DNA from 2 places in the Clostridium sulfidigenes genome. Region 2 is predicted to be linked to the other one. Evidence: riboswitches for the same ligand, from Rfam matches in the RefSeq annotation. Region 2 holds a riboswitch; the other holds the start of a gene.
The links. Region 2 has a riboswitch for cobalamin ahead of ACTNBA_RS13725 (hypothetical protein). Riboswitches for the same ligand answer to the same signal wherever they lie in the genome.

Region 1: it holds a riboswitch for cobalamin, as region 2 does, so the genes downstream of both, cobT (nicotinate-nucleotide--dimethylbenzimidazole phosphoribosyltransferase) here and ACTNBA_RS13725 (hypothetical protein) in region 2, are expected to answer to the same signal.

The regions. Positions count from the first base shown of each region.
Region 1 is NZ_JBQHQR010000009.1:120,889-126,367, reverse strand. It holds gene cobS (adenosylcobinamide-GDP ribazoletransferase) at 1-260, opposite strand, end outside; gene cobU (bifunctional adenosylcobinamide kinase/adenosylcobinamide-phosphate guanylyltransferase) at 276-827, opposite strand; gene cobC (alpha-ribazole phosphatase) at 873-1,460, opposite strand; gene cobT (nicotinate-nucleotide--dimethylbenzimidazole phosphoribosyltransferase) at 1,520-2,593, opposite strand; cobalamin riboswitch at 2,753-2,925, opposite strand; gene ACTNBA_RS12100 (DMT family transporter) at 3,201-4,061, shown strand; gene ACTNBA_RS12095 (MGDG synthase family glycosyltransferase) at 4,298-5,392, shown strand; gene ACTNBA_RS12090 (polysaccharide deacetylase family protein) at 5,392-5,479, shown strand, end outside.
Region 2 is NZ_JBQHQR010000012.1:42,055-58,581, forward strand. It holds gene ACTNBA_RS13685 (hypothetical protein) at 1-396, shown strand, start outside; gene ACTNBA_RS13690 (endonuclease MutS2) at 499-2,406, opposite strand; gene ACTNBA_RS13695 (lysoplasmalogenase) at 2,844-3,524, shown strand; gene ACTNBA_RS13700 (HlyC/CorC family transporter) at 3,616-4,857, opposite strand; gene ACTNBA_RS13705 (YmaF family protein) at 5,221-5,607, shown strand; gene ACTNBA_RS13710 (YdeI/OmpD-associated family protein) at 5,872-6,327, opposite strand; gene pepV (dipeptidase PepV) at 6,660-8,063, opposite strand; gene ACTNBA_RS13720 (DUF1002 domain-containing protein) at 8,301-9,194, shown strand; gene ACTNBA_RS13725 (hypothetical protein) at 9,249-9,674, opposite strand; cobalamin riboswitch at 9,813-10,003, opposite strand; gene ACTNBA_RS13730 (DUF4269 domain-containing protein) at 10,105-10,689, opposite strand; gene ACTNBA_RS13735 (erythromycin esterase family protein) at 10,752-12,062, opposite strand; gene ACTNBA_RS13740 (erythromycin esterase family protein) at 12,092-13,411, opposite strand; gene ACTNBA_RS13745 (HAD family hydrolase) at 13,438-14,214, opposite strand; gene eutM (ethanolamine utilization microcompartment protein EutM) at 14,409-14,699, opposite strand; gene ACTNBA_RS13755 (phosphate propanoyltransferase) at 14,772-15,422, opposite strand; gene ACTNBA_RS13760 (acetaldehyde dehydrogenase (acetylating)) at 15,422-16,527, opposite strand, start outside.

The DNA of each region.
Region 1 (5,479 bases), on a different contig from region 2:
GCAACCATAGGTAATGGCAACCATATAGATGTAATATAAAAAATTAAATATTCAATAGCCCCAAGAATAGCTCCTACTACGGGAAAATATAAAGTAGCTTTTTTAAAGTTTTCTTTCTCACAAGCCAGAGATATATTTACTGGTATTCTAGTTATAAATTGGAATAACAAAAGAAAATTATTAAAGAAAATCTTTTCTTTTCCTATGGCTCCTAATACCATAATAGCTATTATAGCTAAAATTATCAAATTTTTAATCATAACACTGCTCCTCGTCTATCCCTTTATTTTTAGTCCTTGTCCACAACAAACTAAATATACCTCATCACAAATATTTGCTACATGTTGATTTATAAAACCTTGAATATCTCTAAAAATTCTAGATAATTTGTTTTCAGGCACTAATCCCCATCCAACTTCGTTGGTAATTAATACAACTTCCTTATCTAACTCTTTACACTTTTCTAAGAATAATGTAAATTCATTCTTTATGCTATTACATATTTTATCTATTTCATCATCACTTATATTATCGTAATTTGTAGTGATTTCAAACATTAAATTGGTAGTCATTATAGTAACGCAATCTAAAAAAATATATCTTTCAGTAAATCTCTCTATTTTTTTATATAAGTCTTTATAACTTTCTAAGGTTTGCCAACTTTTATTTCTGCTTTCCTTATGCTTTTCTATTCTGTGCTTCATTTCATCGTCTGTTACTATAGCTGTTGCTATATATAATACATCATCAGTATGTTTAAGTAGATTTTCTCCATATTTACTTTTTCCACTTCTACATCCACCAGTAACTAAAGTTAATTTACTCATTTTCTTTCTCCTCTTCTTTTATCCTCATAAACAAATTAATTAATATTAAAATTCTACTGGAATTATACTATCAATATAAAAGTACCCGTATTCTAATTTAATTATGGACAAATCTGCATTTTTAGAATTAAACCTCCAATAATTATCTAAACTACCTTCCAATATATAAGTATATATTGTTCTTATAATTCCTCCATGGGTACAAATAAGTATATTCTCAACTGATTCTTTTTTTAGTTCTTCCATAAAGCTTTTCACTCTATTATAAACCTCTATAAAGCTCTCTCCCTTCTCTATGGAATACTCCTTCCAATCATTTGTCCAAGTATCATATTCTAACTTAAATGAATCTTGTAACTGCTTATAGTTTTTTCCTTCAAAGATTCCAAAGTTTCTTTCATTCAATCTAGAATCTACTTTAACCCCTTCTCCTTCATATATTTTTTTAAGGGTTTCCTTTGCTCTTTTTTTTTCACTACAAAACACTTTATCAAAGTTTATATGCTTCAATTTTTCTCCTACCAATTCTGCTTGCTTAATTCCCTTTTCTGTTAGTTCACAGTCTATATCTCCATAGTAAGTCTTTTTTATATTTTCTTCTGTTTCCCCGTGTCTAACTATATATATTTTCAATTACTACACTCCTTTATAAAAAGCTGTATATAAGTAACCTATCTACACCGGTTCATATTCTATTGTTTTCTTATATCTATATAATCCTTTTTATCTATGCCAGCTTCATTAAAGGAATCCATATTATTCATAGTAAAAACAGCACTCTCTATTATTCCAAAGGCTATTGGGCATCCACTACCTTCACCTAATCTCATTCCTAAACTAAACATAGGTTCAAGTCCTAAAGTTTTCATTGCATATTGTGCTCCTGGTTCTGCTGATAGGTGAGATGCAAACATATACCCTGAAGCCTTTGAACTTAATTCCTTTGCACAAATAGCTGCAGCTGATGATATAAGCCCATCAATTACCACTGGCACTTTATATATAGCACCTCCTAAAAATACTCCACAAAGGCCAGCTATATCAAATCCACCTACCTTACTAAGCACATCTATTACATCATTTTTGTTAGGCTTATTTATTTCAATAGATTTTTTTACCATAGCCTTTTTATGGGACAATCCATCATCTGTTAGACCTGAGCCTTTACCAACTATTAAATCACTATCAATTCCAGAGAATACACTTATTATAGCTGCAGAAGTAGCTGTATTACCTACTCCCATCTCACCAGTTCCTATTAAATCATATCCTTGATTTTTTAACTCCTTAACAATATCAATTCCTATCTTTATAGCTTTGATAGCTTCTTCCCTAGTCATTGCAGGACCTTTAGTCATATTACTTGTACCATATCTAATCTTTCTGTTAATTATTCTAGGATCAGTAAATTCCTTATCCACTCCTATATCAACCACAGTAGTATCATTATTGTAGTATCTACTCAATATACACACTCCAGTAGTACCCTTTACAAAATTTTCTGTAACTGTAGCTGTTACCTCTCTTGGGCATGAAGAAACCCCTGATTCTTGAATTCCATTATCAGCACACATTATAACTATATTTTTCTTTTTTATTTCTTTTATATGCTCACCCTTAATACCACTAAGTTTTACAACAATCTCTTCTAGGACTCCTAAACTTCCTATAGGTTTGCTTAAATGATCTATGTAATTCTTAGAATTATTCATTACTTCTCTATTTACCTCTTCAATACCACTTAATAACTTTTTTAATTCATCCACTCTTATCACTCCATCTAAATTTATTCTGTAAAATTTATTCTTTAAATAGTTTTATTATAACTAAAAACACCCTTATCCTCTAAGATAAGGGTGTTAATACACATAACTAAATTTATTAAACTAAAAAATAGTTTGATATACTCTTCCCTCCGAAGGTCTCAACTAACAAAGTTTTAGGCAGGTCTCCTGGCTCACGGCTTATCCTCATCATTCCCTTCCCAGTGAATTACCAGTGGTATCATGACTTGTATCCGTACACAGTAGCGGGGGCTGCAGTGGCTTTTAACCACTTTCCCTATTAAACTTAATGTACCTTAAACTATTATTCATTTAACTTAAATTATATACTACTAGCATAACTTATTCAACAATCTTTATGGACTCCATATTGAATAATACATATATAACTTCAGGTTATTAACTATAAATATAAATTAAATTTACATAACATTCGTAAATATCCCTATTCCCTTGAAAAATTTATGAAATAGTGGATAATTATAATTGATAAGTAATATCATTTGAATTACATTTATAACTTTACTATAATACATAAACTGTATTTTAAAATAGTTTATAAAAATTAACTTAAGATTGGAGACGTACTATGAGTAATAGAATTAAAGGAATAATATTAATTATTTTATCTGCCTTTGGCTTTGCAATGATGTCTGCCTTTGTAAAGCTATCTGGAGATTTACCCTCTATGCAAAAGGCTTTTTTTAGAAACATAGTTTCTTTTGTCATAGCTCTTGGTATGATTATATATCACAAAGAAAGTTTCTTTGGCAAAAAAGAAAACCAAAAGCTTCTTATTATGAGATCCACTTTAGGCACATTAGGAGTAATATTAAACTTTTATGCTATAGACCATCTTATTCTTTCAGATGCTAATATGCTTAATAAGCTAAGTCCTTTCTTTGTAATACTTTTCTCTGCTATCTTTTTAAAAGAAAGATTACAGCTAAGGCATATTACTATCATTGCTATTGGTTTCCTTGGATCACTACTTATTATAAAGCCTGCTTTTAGTGTAGACATAATTCCTTACCTCATAGGGCTTTCTTCTGCCATATTTGCTGGCTCTGCCTATACCTGCGTTCGAGCCATTGGAAACCGTGAAAAGCATTATACTGTGGTGTTTTATTTTTCTTGCTTTTCTGTAATAACAATTTTCCCATTTATGATATTTTCTTATACACCTATGACTTTGATTCAATTTACCTACTTAATATTAGCCGGTATCTTTGCAACTATAGGACAATTTGGAATTACTCTAGCCTATAAGTATGCACCTGCAAAAGAAATATCAATTTTTGATTACTCTAATATAATCTTTTCAGCTATTATAAGCATGGTAATATTTAACCAATCCCCTGATATCATAAGTATTTTAGGATACATAGTTATATTTTCTGCTTCACTTTACATGTTTATGTACAATAAAAAACTAGATAACCTTAAATAATATTTTTAAAAGGGTTGTCTCAAAGTTAATTCTTTTGAGACAATCCTTTTTATTATATATCTAAGGTCTTTATTTCTCTATTTAATATAGTAATTTATTATTAATTTATGTTTAGCTTAATAATTTCCTCCAAATCTTTAATAAATCTTAAGATTTATTAAAGGTATTTCTTAAGATTTACCATGTAAAATAAAACCATAGTAAAAATTATGTAGAATTAATGGGGGGTTTAAAATATGAAAATATTAATTCTTACAGGAAAATTTGGTATGGGCCATTATTCAGTATCTAAATCTTTATGTGAACAAATTCAGTCTAATCATCCTAATGCATCAGTAGTTATAAAGGATGTTTTTGAATACTCATTACCAAATTATTCCAACGCAATTTATAAGGCTTTTAATGTTATGGTGAACAAAGGTAGTGTGTTTTATAATCAAGTTTATAAAATTACGGAAAATAGAAAATATAATATGAATCCTATGTTTTTAAAATACTTTCTTCCTAAGCTTGATAACCTAATTAAAGATGTAGAACCTAATATTATTATTTCTACTCTACCCTTTTGCTCTCAACTAATATCAAGATATAAGATGAAATATAATCCATCTCTTCCGCTTATAACTTGCATAACGGATATTAGTAGTCATTCAGAGTGGCTTAATGATAATACTAATTGTTATTTAGTTGGAAGTAACTCTTTAAAAAAGGATTTAATTTTAAAAGGTGTTCCTGAAAACAAAATATTTATTAATGGAATACCTGTAAAAGAGGAATTTAAAAAATCTATAACTAATAGTTCTTCTAATGAAAAACAGCTCCTTATTATGGGCGGTGGATTAGGGCTATTACCCAAGTCTATGGAATTTTATAACCAGCTTAATTCTTTAGAAAATGTAAAGACTACAGTTATTACAGGAAATAATACTGAAATCTATAATATGCTTTATGGAAAATATGAAAATATTAATGTACTTGGATATACTGATGAGGTTTATAAATATATGCAAAAAGCAGATTTAATACTTTCTAAACCTGGTGGAATAACTTTATTTGAAAGTATTTTCTCAGAAACACCTTTAATTGCCTTTAAGCCTTTTCTTCAACAAGAAATTAATAATACTAACTTTATATTAAACAATGGTATTGGAAAGGTTCTTGAGACAAGTCCTGATAAATGTTTTGATAAAATAAAAAAAATTATTTTTGATGATGCAATACTAGATAATCTTTCTAATAATATAAAAAATTTCAAAAAACAATTTGATTGTACATCAATTGAAAAAGTATTACTTACTTTAGAACCTAATATGGATGGAGCGTGTGCTTAATGTACTTTACTACTTTAATAGCTATTATTATAATTATTTTTCTAATTCATTCAATTATACCAACTTTATACAACAAATATATAAATT
Region 2 (16,527 bases):
TTAGGAATTTTATATTATCTTTTGAATGATAAATATAACAAACAAAATATTCAAGTAAGAGTTCTAACAAAACAAAATAATAGTTTAACATCTCAATTAAACACTATTAATAAGCCAAATGAAACTCTAAAAGTTTATTCTAGGCCTATTAGATTTAATACTGGTGAAACAATAAAAAGGTGCTCTCTTTATATCTCACCTCTCAGTAATAGTCCTATACTCCGCTCCATCCCATCTAACTCAAGGGTAGCAATTCTTGATGCAGTTGAAGCTTTAGAAACCTTGTGGTACGAGGTGCGAGTTATAACTTCTGACTCAGTAAATACAAAAGGTTTTGTTAGACAAGAATTGATTAAAGAACTTCAAATTATAGAAACCCACATTATAAAAAATTAAGCCTTTAGTCAAAAGCAATTAAATATGTTAATACCTACATTAAAATCTCATAATAAATGGCGAAGGATATCCTCCGCCATTTATTATATACCTATATTAACACTAGCTATTATTTATAATTCCCTTTTGGGATTCCTTTTTAATTTTTTTAAGTGCTTTTTTAGAACCTCTTTCTATATCATGCTCTAACTTTCTTTCCTTATAAGCTATAAAAATCTGATTTAAGTCATAACCTTCAGGATATAACTCTGTAGCACTAACCTCTAGCTTTAACCTCCTATAATTCACTTCTATAAAATCACCATCTAAAAATACAATTACATTATTAAATTCATCTTTTTCTTTATACACAACCCCTGGTAACTTCTTATCTAGAACAATAACTCTATCACCTTTTTCATAGTTATAGGATTCTTCACTATAATTATCAACTTCTTTATTTTTAGTAATCTTGCTATCCCTTAGTAATTCATAGTTATAACTTTTAGTTTCAATATATTTTTTTGTTCTCTCTATTATTCTATCAGCTATACCCATTTTCTTAGAAATATAAAGAGCATTACTATTTCCACTCTTCCCAATAGAAAGCTTATATAGTGGATCTAAGGTCTCTCTTTGGAATTCCATTGCTGCATTTTCAAAATCAGGATGATTTTGAGAAAAATTTTTAATCTCTCCATAATGAGTAGATGCTATGGTAATGCATCCCATATGATAGAATTCCTCTAGTATGGCAATAGCAAGTGCTGCTCCTTCATTAGGTTCTGTACCACTTCCTATCTCATCCAGAAGAAGAAGGGTATTTTTATTACTCTCCTTTAAAATTCCACTAAGATTCTTAATATGAGATGAAAATGTACTTAAAGCATTTTCCACACTTTGGTCGTCTCCAATATCCACGAATATTTTCTCAAATATGGCTATTTCGCTTCCTGATTCAGCACCTATATGAAATCCACTTTGTGTAGCTAATGTAAGAAGTCCCACTGTCTTTAACACCACGGTCTTCCCCCCTGCATTAGGTCCAGTTATAATCAAGGTTCTATAGTCATCTCCTATATTAAAATCTAGCGGAACGGCATTTTTAATTAATGGATATCTCCCCTTAATTATATTTATATATCCATGATTATTTAGAATCGGCTGTATTCCATCTATATCTTTACTATATTTTGCTTTTGCTAGAATCATATCATATTCTGCAATGACTTCTATATTTATCTTTAGCTCTTTAATCCTCTCAAATATCATATCAGTTAAAGTTGCAAGTATTCTATACTCTTCCATGGTCTCTTCTGATTTTAGTGTAGTTAACTCTGCAGTATACTTTGATACAGAACTTGGCTCTATAAATACAGTAGTCCCTTTAGAAGACACTTCTACTATGGACCCTTGAACTTGATTCTTATAGGAAGCCTTTATAGGAATTGTATATCTACCATTCCTTTGACTTATAAAAAATTCTTGAATATATTCTTTATTGGCACTACTTCTTATAAACTTATCTAACCTTTCTTTTATCTTTTCTTCACAACTTTCTATATGTCGTCTAATTCTCTTAAGTTCTTTACTAGCATTAGAATCCACTATGCTTCCTTTAATTGAAGTCTCTATTTCCTCTTCAATATATTTTAATTCTGTGATACTTTTACCATAAGCACTTAAAGTTGGCGCATATCCTTCTTTATCTTCTATAAAAATTTTAACCTTTCTGCATCCACGTAAAAAATTATCTATTGTTGTTAGCTCTGATGGCTCAAGCACTGAGCCTTTTTCAATCTTATCTATCAAAGGAGCAATATTAAATATTCCCTTTAATGGCATGTGATAAGAAGCATCAATAAGGTTTCTACCTTCAGATGTTTCCTCTAACATTCTTTTCACTTGCTTAATATTATTACTAGGTTGAAGTTTATCTAGTAACTCTCTTCCTAATCCACTTACACAATAAGATTTAATAATTTCTTTTATTTTATTATAATGTAATTTTTCCAATGTACTAATATTCATTTTCACGATTCCTTTACTTATTATTAAGTCCATGAAATCCTTCATAGATTTCCAAAATAAAAAAAGCCATGGATACTCCCACAGCTTTAAACTTGCCATTAACAGAGATAGCTATAGCTATCCTAATGTAAATTTCGTGGACTTGTATCTTTAATAGTTTTAATTAATCCCACAACAAATAAAGGTATATACTACCCAAATTTTTAAGATTAATATTTAATTACTATTTTAGATACTAGACACTCACAAAAATACCTCTCTCTCATTTTCGAAATCTATGTAATTTAATGTTAAAGCATTATTTATAAAAAATCAATACATTTTAATTAAATAATATTTATCTATTAATAAAACATTTTCTTTTCCATTGTTTTACTTATATGTAACATATGCTATAATAATTTTATTACTTATATTTTATTGAAGGAGGGTTAAGTATGTTATCACTTACATTTTTTATATTTATGCTAATATCACTAGGATTTCTAATATACTTTAATTATCATCCTCATGGCTATAAAATGCCTATAGTTAAGACTATTACTAGTCTATTATTTATTGCTATATGCGTATCTAGCTATAAAATTCTTTACTTCAATACCCAATACTTCATCTTTATACTTTTTGCATTAATAACATCTTTAATTGGAGATGTATTCCTTGCCTTTAATACTAATGAAGATGATGAAGTAAGCAAAATGTTTGTATATGGATTAATTAGTTTTTCTATTGCTCATATATTCTTTTCTTTAGCCTTTGCTACTCTTACCCCAGTGCTAATTTGGCATGTTCTATTATTTATACTAATTTCAATAATCTCTATTCTATTTTTAAATCTAATAAAAGGCTTTGATTTTAAAGGAGCCTATAAACTAGTTGTTACTTATTCAATTATAATTAGTTTTATGGTTACAAGGGCATTGTCATTAACTCCCTTAATCCATGAAAACTATTTAAGTACTATACTTATAATTATAGGTGCATGTCTCTTCTTTTTATCTGATTTAATTTTATGCTTTATATATTTTCATAAAAAATCACCATCTTACATGACAGCATTAAACTTGTTATGTTACTATGTAGGACAAGGTCTTATAGCTCTTAGTTTAGCTCTATAACAGCTTTACAACATAAGCAAAATAAATTCTATAAATAAAAGAATAGATATTAGTAAAGTTTTATTAATATCTATTCTTTATTTACTCCTACCTATGTATATATTCTAATTTTCTTTATCCTATTCCGATCTATATCTTCAATTATAAATCTATAATTACTATAAATTATTTCTTCGCTTATATTAGGGAATCTTCCTAGCACACCTATTATAAATCCACCTATGGAATCAAATTCATCGGACTCAATTTTTGTTCCTATAAGTTCATTTATATCCTCTATTCTAACACTTCCTTCAACTATATACTCATCTTCCTTTACCACATATATTTCTGGTTCTTCATCATCATATTCATCACTTATATCTCCAACTATCTCCTCTATTAAATCTTCAATAGTTACAATTCCAACGGTTCCACCATATTCATCAAGGACTACTACCATATGCTGCCTATTTTTATTCATATCTTTAAATAGCTCTGTAACCTTTCTAAACTCATAGGTATAGGTTATTTCCCTCATATAGTTTTTCAAACTAAATCCCTTAGTATCTTCCATAAATATAATATCTTTAACATTTAATATCCCCACTATATTATCTATAGTATTTGAATATATAGGTATTCTTGAAAACCCCTCTTCCTTTATAACTGAAATAATCTTATCTAAACTTTCCTCTATATCTAAAGCTATTATGTCTACCCTTTGAACCATAACATCCTTTGCATAAAGGTCTCCAAATTGAAATACATTATGAATCATATCCTTTTCCTCTGACTTTAGTATACCTTCCTCTTCACTAACGTCTACCATGATTTTTAATTCATCTTCTGTTATAAATGGTTTATTACTATCACTTTTCCCTCCAAGTAATTTTATAAAGAACTTTGATATTGTAGTAGTTATGATAACTACTGGTTTAAGCATCTTACTTATAATAAATATTGGATTTGCAACTCTTAGTGATATTTGCTCAGAATTTTGTGAAGCTAAAGTTTTTGGGGTAATCTCACCAAAAATAAGTACTACTATAGTCATTATTATAGTACTTATAGCCACACCTCTACTTCCAATAAGACTAATAGCTAAAACCGTTGCTAAAGAAGATGATGCTATATTCACAACATTATTCCCAACTAAAATTGATGCTAATAAGCTACTAGGATTATCAGTTAATTCCTTAACTCTATTAGCTCCCTTTATGTTTTCCTCTACCATATGTCTAACCCTTATCTTGCTAATAGACATTAAGGCAGTTTCTGATGCAGAGAAAAAGCTAGATAGTATTATTAATATTATTAATCCTATAATCTGTATATATATTATTGAACTCAAACCTACTCCTCCTCTCCCTTAACTAATATCTACTTCTATTGATATTAAATAAAACTTTAAAAGTAGTAATGAAATAAAATATATATCTTAATTATGCTACATTTCACTCTAAAATATTATCTAAAAGGTTTTATAAGAAAAATATATCTTTTAATAAAATATATTTTTAAAAATCATAATAAAGGTGTCACCAATATATTAGAATAATCATAATATGTAGTATGCCTCTAAGGCATTGGAGGGAAATAAATGAGTAATATGTATAATAACTATGATAATTTTAATGATGCTTTTGAAGACTATGAGAATTATGAATATTATCCTAGCTATTCTAATTATGAATATGATGCCAGTAACGACTATATAAAACACAATAAATGTAATAATTCTAATAGCAATACTTCTAATGATTCTTGTAGACATGAAGTTCAAACCCATGTTCATGAATATAATGGTTCTACAAAATCTGGTTGTGTAGACTGTAGCAATATTCACAACCATCGATTTGCTGGTGTAACTGGTGAAGCTATTCCTTACCGTAACTCACACGTTCACAAACTTGAAACAAATACTGATTTCTATAATCATTACCATGAAATTTGTGATACTACTGGACCAGCTATTTATGTTGGCAACGGTAAGCATGTTCACTTTGTAAAAGGAAAAACAAGTAGAGACAATGCCCATACTCATGAATATATTTTTGCAACCTTAATTGAAGCACCAACTTTTTTTCCAAATAATAAATAATATATAAAGTAATTTAATTTAAAATATAATAACTACAGCCTAGTAAATTCTGAGCTGTAGTTTAAATAATATTATCTATACATACTCTAGCTTCATAAGATTCCCTTTTAAAATTTGTCCCCCCCAGGTACTTTTAAAGGAATGAAACTAGAGTTTATACAACCCAAAACTTATTAAAATCCCTGTAATATAGTATTGCAGGGATTTTATTATACAGACTATTCATCAATAATCTTTGTACTACATAGGATTTGGGGACTTTATTTATAGCTTCTCTTTATTAATTAACTTATTTATCGAATCCTCTACTCGTTTTTTTCGTGTTTCTTCCTTTTTAGAAGAATCTATATAATCCACATATTTCTTCTGATTAGAGTAAGATAAACTATTCCAAAAATCATACACTTCATTAGATTCTTCAATTCTTATTTTAAAATCTTCAGGAAGATTAATTTTTCTTTCTTCCTCATCTTTTTCAACTATAACTTTAACATAATCTCCAATATCTTTATTTATCTTTTTTCTTATATCTTTAGTTACACCTATTATGTGGCACTCTGTTCCCATTCTAACAATAGATCCCCTATATGGCACCCCATCAAAAGTAGCTTTAACTTTAACCCTCTTAGCTCCAAAAATTTCTTTTACATTAAAAGGTATCTCTATATATGCTCCACCTTTTCCCATTGCTTCTTTAAGTTGTCCTTCAAACTTCTCCATTATATTATTCTCCTTTATATATGAAATAAAATATTCACTATAACTTCGATATGTTATAACATAATATCATATACTAATTATAATAAAATCTCACTTAGGAAACTATTTACATATAAACCTATTTAACTATAAAACTATAAAACTAGTTAACTAGTTGTTCTATTCATGCTGGTTTCAGGGATTTTGCTGTTTTATAACATGGTTAAATCCATGTTATAATAAGAAGAATATTTAATACTCTTCTTACCTATTTAACTACTATAAAATAGCCTAGCTAAGATAAATGAAATTATTATTCTATTTATCCTAACTAGGCTTATTAAATTAAAATATTATTTACATAGATCAATAATTACTTGAGTAAATATTTTAGCACTAAGTAGAAGTTCATCTACTACTGCAAACTCATCATCACCATGTAAATTATTATCAGTACCTGGCATTGTACATCCAAAAGCTACTCCATTATTAATATGATGAACATAAGTACCTCCTCCTATGGCTATACATTCACCCTTTTGTCCACTATATTCCTCATAACATTTCAAAAGAGTTTGTATAAACTCAGAGTTTTCATCAACATGATGAGCTGGGAACATATCATCACTAGATAAGATTATATTATCCTTTGCCATATTGTCTCTTAAAACATCACGCACATTTTCATTAGTTGCACAAAGTGGTGCTCTACAATCAAAGGTTCCGCTTAACTCTGAAGTAGTATATTTAAATATATTCAAAGTTATAGTTAATTCACCAGATAGATCATCACTCATCTTAATACCACAAGCTTCCCCCTTAAAATCTCCATGTGGGAATAACTTGCTAACAGCACATAGTTTCTTAAATCCTTCACTACTTACAAATGGCATAGATGTGAGTAATTCTAACATTCCTGTAAGAGCATTATTTCCATTTTCAGGAGTAGACGCATGTGCTCCTGCTCCCTTAGCCTTAATAACCCAGCTTTCACCGTCTTTATCAAAGGTGAATTTTAAATTTGTACTTTTTGCCGCATCTATACAATATTTATTTATTTCTTCCTCTGAGAAACCTTCCACAACTGCAATTGCAGTATCTGGAACTACATTAACCTTAACTCCACTTGTCATAGAAATCACTCTTGGTAAGTTGTTATCTTCTTCAAACTTACTTTCAAAGGGACTATGTAATCCTCCCTTTTCAATATTTATAACAGGAAAGTCTGCATCAGGTGAAAAAGTCATAGGTGCTTCTTTCTCTTTTTTATAGTAATATGCTATATCAGAACTTCCACATTCCTCATCTGTTCCTAATATAAGACGAACATTTTTACTTAAAGGTATATTTAAATCTTTAACAGCCTTTAAAGCATATAAAGCTGCTAATGCTGGTCCCTTGTCATCCGCTGAACCTCTTCCATATAATTTACCATCTTTTATTATTGGCTCAAAAGGTTTTGTAACTGTCCAATCATCACTAACCGGTACTACATCTAGATGGGCTAAAATATCTAATTGCTTTTCTTTATCATTAAAATCAATAGCTCCTACATAGTTATCATAATTTGTAGTTTTAAATCCCATACCTTCTGCTAGCTCTAAAGCAGCCTTAAGAGCTTTTGCTGGACCCTCTCCAAAAGGCATATCTTCTTTAGTCTCTGATCTATCACTTCTTATCTTTATTAAATCACATATGTCATTTAACATTTCATCCTTATGATTGTGAAAATATTCTTCTATTTGATTTTTATACACCCAAATCCCACCTTTATTTTAAAATTTAACTATAATTCCATTCTAATACTAAAATTGTTTAATTTCCATAGATGTTACAGTTAATTTACTCTTTTCGTTTCTTACAAATTTATTAATATTTATTCTATATCCTATAAATATAAAATATAATATATATAATAAGATATATAAAGTAACTATCTAGATTTTATTATATAGATAGTATTACTTACATTTTAAGTATAAGGAGAATTTAACATGTCAAAGAAATTTTTTAAAAAATTAGCTATGACTATAGGTATTTTAACATGTATATCTATACCTACAACTGCTTTTGCAGATATTCATGGTGAATACCCAAGTGGTGAAATTCTAAGCTTTGGTTCTGATTTAAGTGATAGTCAAGAAGCTCAATTAAGAAAGTACTTTAAAGCTCCAGACAATATTGAAGCTATATATGTAGACAGTAAAATGGCACTAAAACAATTTGGTCTTGATGAAAAAGAATTAGCCAATTTTACAGGTGGATGGTATTCTAGTGCCTATGTTAAGCTATTACAAAAGGAAAATGGCGTAACAGTAAACTCTTCTAACTTAACACTAGTAACTAATGATATGCTTGCAAATGCATTAATTACTTCTGGAATATTGAATGCAGAGGTTACAGCCTCAGCTCCTTTTGAAGTAACTGGAGAATCAGCTCTTGCTGGAATCCTTGCTGGTGCTGAGAATATAATGGGTGGTGAATTATCTACCTCTAATAAAAAAGCCGCTCAAGAGGAAATAGACGTATCCCTAGACTTAGCTGAAGAGATAGGGGATACAGAAGCTTCTGCAATTATCAACGAAGTTAAAACAGCTGTTATAAAAGACAAGCCTTCTAGCGAAGAGGAAATTAAAGAAATTATTGAAAAAGTTGAAAAAAAATATGATGTAGATATAAGTGCTACCATTCAAAACAATATGGTTACATTGATGTCTAATATAAATGACCTAGACTTAGACTATTCTAAACTTAAGGATACCTTAGACAAAAGTGCATCTAAATTTAAAGATGAAATGAATGCTCTAGGAAAAGAACTTAAGGATTCAGGCTTCTTTGATAAACTATTTAGCTGGATTAGCGAATTCTTCAGTTCACTTTTTAACTAAATTAAAGATTTAATTATAAAAATAAACCGCACCTTTTAGGGTACGGTTTATTTTTTATAATTTGTTAGTAAACTCTATCATATGGTCATATAATTTATCTATGTTATCATGGTTATCCACGTAGAATTTATATAGTTCCTTATAGGATACATTTTTTATAGTTTCTTCACAGTTTTTAAAGCCTTTTAAATAGTTATAAAACTCAGATGATATTTGTGGTAAAAATCCAGCATCTACTGAGTTGTCTATACTTACACTATATAAATTTTCATTATAAGGCTCACTTATAGTCACTAGGCATTTACTCATATATTTTCCTAAAAGCTCTATAAAATTAGTAAATTCCGCCTTAAAGTTTCCTTCTTCAGTATCTATTTTTTCATTATTCCTATCTATAATATTATCTAGGTTTTTCAAAACCTTTGGTACTTCTGATATAACTAATAATAAACTTTCCTTATCGAATTGTGCTCTTTTCATATACACTCACTCCTTACTAATAATTTAAATTTATTGCTTTATTAATGGTAAATTAAAAAACCTCTTAGCTACTAAAACTAAAAGGTCTTAAATCTTATTTATCATAGATTAAATCACACCCTTCCATCTCTCGTAGAATTATAGCGTAAAAAATAGGCAGGTGTTCTGACTCAAGTATCATTATTTTCTTCTGCCTTCCCATAAAAAACAGTGGCATCTTAGAAGAAAACTCCTCTCTTACAGCGGCGGGACCGTGTGGGATTTTCACCCAGCTTCTCTTTTAATCAGTTATAGGAGAATATAACCGAACCCATCTTCCATAATATTCAATTGTTAATATTATATTATACCCTTCTAATTTTCATGTCAAACCATTAATTATAGCCCTAACTATTGTTTTACCTTAAAATTAGAAGTTTTAGTAGTTATTTTAATGTTTATTGCTGAATATCATATTTAACATATTTTTAATTTCCTCATCACTGCATTCTTCTAATCTCAATAACTCATCATATGGATTTCCATCTAAACCTAAGTGTTTTGCAAAAGCCGGTTCTGTTTTCAATCCATTTTTCTTAAGGATAACAACCTCTTCTCTAGTTCTTTCTCCACCTAATCTAAGTATTCTATCTTCCACTACCATATGCCTATAACCATTCTGTTTACAACTATCCAATGACTGAGCATATATTTCTATTTCAATATCCTCCACATAAAAGTTTACAGTTAATATTGTCTCATTATCTGTACTATTATTACTTATATGAAATTTACTAAACATAAAATACCTATCTTCTACTCTCTTCTGAAATTCCTTAAAATCATAAACTTCACATACTATATCTAAATCACTGTTTTCTATATCAATATTAATAGGTATAGTCCCTACTAATATTGGATTAAACTTTCTTAAAACATTAAATATATCCAGCTCCTTAAGTACTTTATATGAATTTTGTTGTTTTTTATTACCATGTTTAAGGTAGTTTATATTTATAAAATCTTTATTGTTCATACTAAATTATCCTCTTAACTATGTTATTCTTCTATTTGACTAATTTTTCAAACTTTAATGCCTTATTGTATTTTGGAAGGTGTAGTTTCTTTTATATATATTAATCCATCAAACAAATTTTTAGGTATATATTGAAAGCTTTTTGGAATACTCTCATCATAAAATGCATTACTAAAATTAAAAATTTGATTCTTTGATAGTATTTCTGATAACTCCTTATTGTCAGATGCTGAATTAAAATCTAAAAATGATATAGGTACCTGGGTTTTATCAAATTTGTACGCTAAATATTCAGAAGCACTAATATCTATATCTGATTTTGTAAAACTATTAGTAGACATACCATCATATACATTAAAACTTCCTCTAGAAAATTCAAAGCCTATAGAATAATATTCATCTCCATACATTTCCTTTAAACTTTTACCCATATATTTATAAATATCATCCATAGATGAAACATGTATATTGTGTGCCCATAGCATAACTTTATCATTTCCTAATTTACCTTCATGCTCTTGTATCCATTTAACATTGGTCGCCATATATTTATCTCGTAAATTACTTGCTGCAACTGATAGGACAAATGGATGTACACTTTTATTAGCTTCTATGCGATATTCTACACATTGGGATAGAAGATTTAGATTCCATATAGCTAACTCATACTCATTCTGTAAGTTGTTATTAAAGTACTTTTCTTTTGAATTCTCCATATCTTTCTTAATTTCTTTTATATTTAATAGGATACTATCAAGTTGTTCAGCTGTAAGAGCTTTAATATCATTTCTATATATTGTGTTTAGAGTATCTTCTTCCACCTTAGTCTGTAGCTCTTTGTCTAGTTCCCCTAAATAATAACTAAGTTTAGGAAGTGTATCTAATATATCAACAATATCCATCCCATAGAATTTAATCTTTTCTTTATGAGATGGATCATTATTATATTCCTTCATCCACTTTATCATGTTTTTTATTTCTTCCGTTCTATATAATTCAGGTAAAGAATCCTCTACATTACCTTCTCCCTTTAAAATATAATCATTTATTACTTGTCCAGCTCCACCATTACATTCCATAACAAAGACTCTATAGCCCATCTCTTCTACTAAAAATTCAAAGAATCTATGTTTAATCTTAAAGAATTCACTAGTCCCATGAGTTGCTTCCCCCATGCCAACTATCTTCTTATCCTTCAATATATCCTTAAATGGCATTAAATCTTTAAAGCCATTACCAGCTTCTACTGTACTTATTGGTATTACACTTTTTTTCAAAGCCTTTACTTCTGGATTTTCATTTACCTTTGAACAAGCTGTTAAACAAAGAATAGATAATAAAACAATTGATATAAGTCTTAATTTCTTTTTCATATTTATTATCCCCCATTAGCTTTTTTATTTTAGTATACGAGCTTAGACTCTGTAGTTTCTTTTATATATATTAATCCATCAAACAAATTTTTAGGTATATATTGAATTCTTTTTGGAGTATTTTCATTATAATAAAATCCACCATTATGATTAAAACTTTGACTCTCCGATAATATTTCTGATATTTTTTCACTTTTAGATGCTGAATTAAAGTCTAAAAATGATATAGGTATCTTAGTTTTATCAAATTTGTATGCTAAATATTCAGAACCATTATTATCTATATCAAATCTTGTCAAAGTCCCAGTAGACATATCACTTGTATTAAAGCTTCCTCTAGAAAGTTCAAAGCCTATAGAATAATATTCATCTCCATACATTTCCTTTAAATTTTTACCCATATATTTATAAATATCATCCATATATGATACATGTACATTGTGCGCCCATAGCATAACTTTATCATTTCCTAATTTACCTTCATGCTCTTGTATCCATTTAACATTGGCAGCCATATATTTATCTCGTATCTTCATTACTGATACTGATTCAATTATATGATTTACACTTTTATTAACTTCTATATGATATTCTACACATTGTGATACAAGGTTTAGATTCCATATAGCTAACTCATACTCATTCTGTAAGTTGTTCTTTAAGTACTTTTCTTTTGCATTCTCCATATCTTTCTGAATTTCATTTATATTTAATAGGATACTATCAAGTTGTTCATTGGTAAGAGCTTTAATATCATTTCTATAAATTGTGTTAAGAGTATCTTCTTCTACCTTAGTCTGTAGCTCTTTATCTAATTTTCCTAAATAATAACTAAGTTTAGGAAGTGTATCTACTATCCCCTGCATATCAAATCCATAAAATCTAATTTTTTCTTTATGAGATGGATCATCATTATATTCCTTCATCCACTCTATCATGTTTTTTATTTCTTCAGTTCTATATAATCCTAATCCATCTAAAGAATCCTCTACATTACCTTCCCCCTTTAAAATATAGTCATTTATGACTTGTCCGCCACCCCCGTCACATTCCATAGCAAAGACTCTATATCCCATTTCTTCTACTAAAAATTCAAAGAATCTATGCTTCATTTTAAAGAATTCACTAGTACCATGAGTTGCTTCCCCCATGGCAACTATTTTCTTATCTTTTAATATATCCTTAAGTGGCATTAAATCTTTAAAGCCATTATCAGCTTCCACTGTACTTATTGGTATTACACTTTTTTTCAAAGCCTTTACTTCTGGATTTTCATTTACCTTTGAACAAGCTGTTAAACAAAGAATAGATATTAAACATGTTGATATAAGTTTTAGTTTCTTTTTCATATTAAAGCACTCCCTTAATGAATTTATTATAAGAAATTTTCTCTAATATAAGCTGCTACACCATCCTCATCATTACTTCCTGTAATATGTGATGCACATTCTAAAATTTCTTTAATTGCATTTGATACTGCTATGCCTTGTCCACAATGTTTTATCATTCCTAGGTCATTAATATCATCACCAAATGCAGCTACCTCTTCTAGATTAATATTTAAATATTTAACGATTTCATTAATGGCATTAATTTTTGTGGCATCTCTATGAGCAAATCTACACCAATCTTCTCCAACGTAAGTTAGAAAACTACATTGTGGATACTTAGAAGCTAGCTCCTCTGCAGCTTTACTTTCGAAAACCTCCACAGTTATTTTATAAGTCATACATTTTAGTGACTTGGAATAATCATTATATTTAGCATGAGTATAATCTTCACCGAATTTATTTATCTCTTCACTATTGGAATAATATCCACTTTCAGTTTCAACAGTTATTTCACCAATATTTGAACTCATCACACAATCTTTAATTAGGGAATCAGATACCTGTGCTGATAGCATACATTTATAAATAACTTCATCTTTGCACTTTGCTAATGCTCCCCCATTAGAAATTACAATATCAGGATTAATTAATTTAATGTATTTAGCAGCTGCTCGTTCAGAACGAGCTGTAGCTATAGCAATAAATATTCCTTGCTCCTTACATCTTCTTATAACATCTAAACTATAGTTAGAAATACTTTTATCCGTCCTTAAAAGGGTCCGATCTAAATCAGTTATAATCAATTTTATCTTCTTCTCCATATTAATCCCCCAACTAAATTAATTTTCTTTATTAAAGCTTAAATTGTAGTATTTAATAATTATAATACATTTAATACATAATTATCTAGTTATTCTAAAATTATCTTTATATTATAATAGCAAAAAAAGAAAAAAAGAAAACGCCGCTAAATTATCTTTAGCGACGTTTCTATTTTTAAAATGTTATTAAAATCCTATTTTGCAACTTCTTTAGAAGATGGAAGAATTACTTCAACCTCAGAATGTGGACGTGGGATTACGTGAACTGATACTAATTCTCCAACACGTTGTGCAGCAGCAGCTCCAGCATCTGTAGCAGCTTTAACAGCTCCAACATCTCCTCTAACCATAACAGTTACAAGTCCGCCTCCAACATATTCTTTACCTATTAAATATACGTTAGCTGCTTTAACCATAGCGTCAGCTGCCTCAATTGATCCTACTAAACCTTTTGTTTCTATCATTCCTAATGCATCGTATTTCATTTTATAATCCTCCTAAATATCTTTTATTTATATTATAATTTTTAATTATAACCACTTATTTTGTTACTTTTTTTACTTTACAATTGTTATTTTTGATTTTGAGTTAATGCCCATTGCATTAGCTTCTTCTATATCAAGATGACATTCAAGTTTTGAAGCATCATTAGCTCTAATAGCTACATTACTATATATTCCGCCTCTTAAATCGTCAAATTTTATACATACTATATCTCCATCACAAACTCCTAAGTTTTTAGCATCTTCAGGTGTCATGTGAATATGTCTTTGTGCAACTACTAAGCCTTCTTCAATTTGAACAGAACCTTTTGGTCCTACTAATGTAATTCCAGGTGTTCTGCTTAAATCTCCAGATAGTCTTACATTTGATGCTGCTCCAAGTTTAATGCAATCTCCATTTAATACTTCAACCTGAGTCTTACTTCTTACAGGTCCAAGGATTCTAACTTTTTCAATTGCACCTTTTGGTCCGCAAATTGTTACAAGTTCCTTGCATGCATATTGTCCAGGCTGAGATAAGTCTTTAAGTTTTGTAAGACTGTAATCTGCACCAAAAAGACTCTCTAAATCCTTTTGTGAAAGATGTACATGTCTATTAGAAACTCCTACTGGAATCTCAGATGAATTTCCCTGAGATGCAGTTTTTTGTCCATCGTTTTTCACAGCTTCTAGTAAAAGTTTTAATACTGCTTCACAATTATCCATTAGTTTGCCCCTTTCATAGCGGCAACTATTTGGTTAACTAAGTCTAAAATCTCTTCATTTTTTGTGCTATCAGTATTGCAATTAGTATTGTTAACGCAAGCGTTATCTTTACTTAAAGCCGCTGCAGCTGCTGCAATTTGATCTGGACTCATATTCATAAGTTGATTTTGTACGCTGTGACAATTCTCAGCAGTTTTTATACAGTTGAAAGTTGGGTCATTAGATGCTAATGTTGCGCAATCTTTTAAACCATAAGCAACTCTCTTAATGTTTATAAGGTGCTCAGGAGTAACATTTTCAGATACTGAGCTTCCTCCCCATGTACCACAACCTAAAGTGAATGAAGGATTAAGACCTGTGCTTGCACCTGTTCCACCTTGTGTTCCACCAGTGTTAACAAGGATACGAGAAGCTGGCTTTTTAGCAAACTTCATAACTATATCTTTATTTTCAGTATGGATACTCATTGTGTGACCAATTCCATTTTGAAGTAATTCAATACTTAAATCACATGCTTGGTAACAATCTTTTACTGTATAGAATCCAAGAACTGTTGTAAGTTTTTCAAATGATAATGGATTACCTTCACCTACTCCGTTTTGTCTTCCTATAAGTACTTTAGTTCCTTGAGGAATTTCAATTCCTGCAGCACTTGCAATAACTTGTGGACTTCTTCCTACAAATTTAGCATTCATTGCATGTCCATTTTTGAATAATAATTTACAAACTTTATCAGTTTCTTCTTTAGTCATGAAGTATCCACCATGCTTTTTGAACTCTTGAATAACTGCAGCTTCATTACATTCTTCACAGATTATTGATTGTTCTGATGCACAGATTGTACCATTATCAAAAGTTTTACTTGCCATAATATTTCTAACAGCTTGTTCTATGTTGGCAGTTTTTTCTATGTATGCTGGAGAGTTTCCTGCACCAACACCTAGAGCTGGTTTTCCTGCACTGTAAGCAGCTTTAACCATTCCTGGACCACCTGTAGCTATTATTATAGCAACTTCTTTGCTTTTCATTAACTCATTTGTAGCTCCAATTGAAGGTGAAGTTACACATGTTATAACATTCTCTGGTGCACCAGCTTCAACAGCTG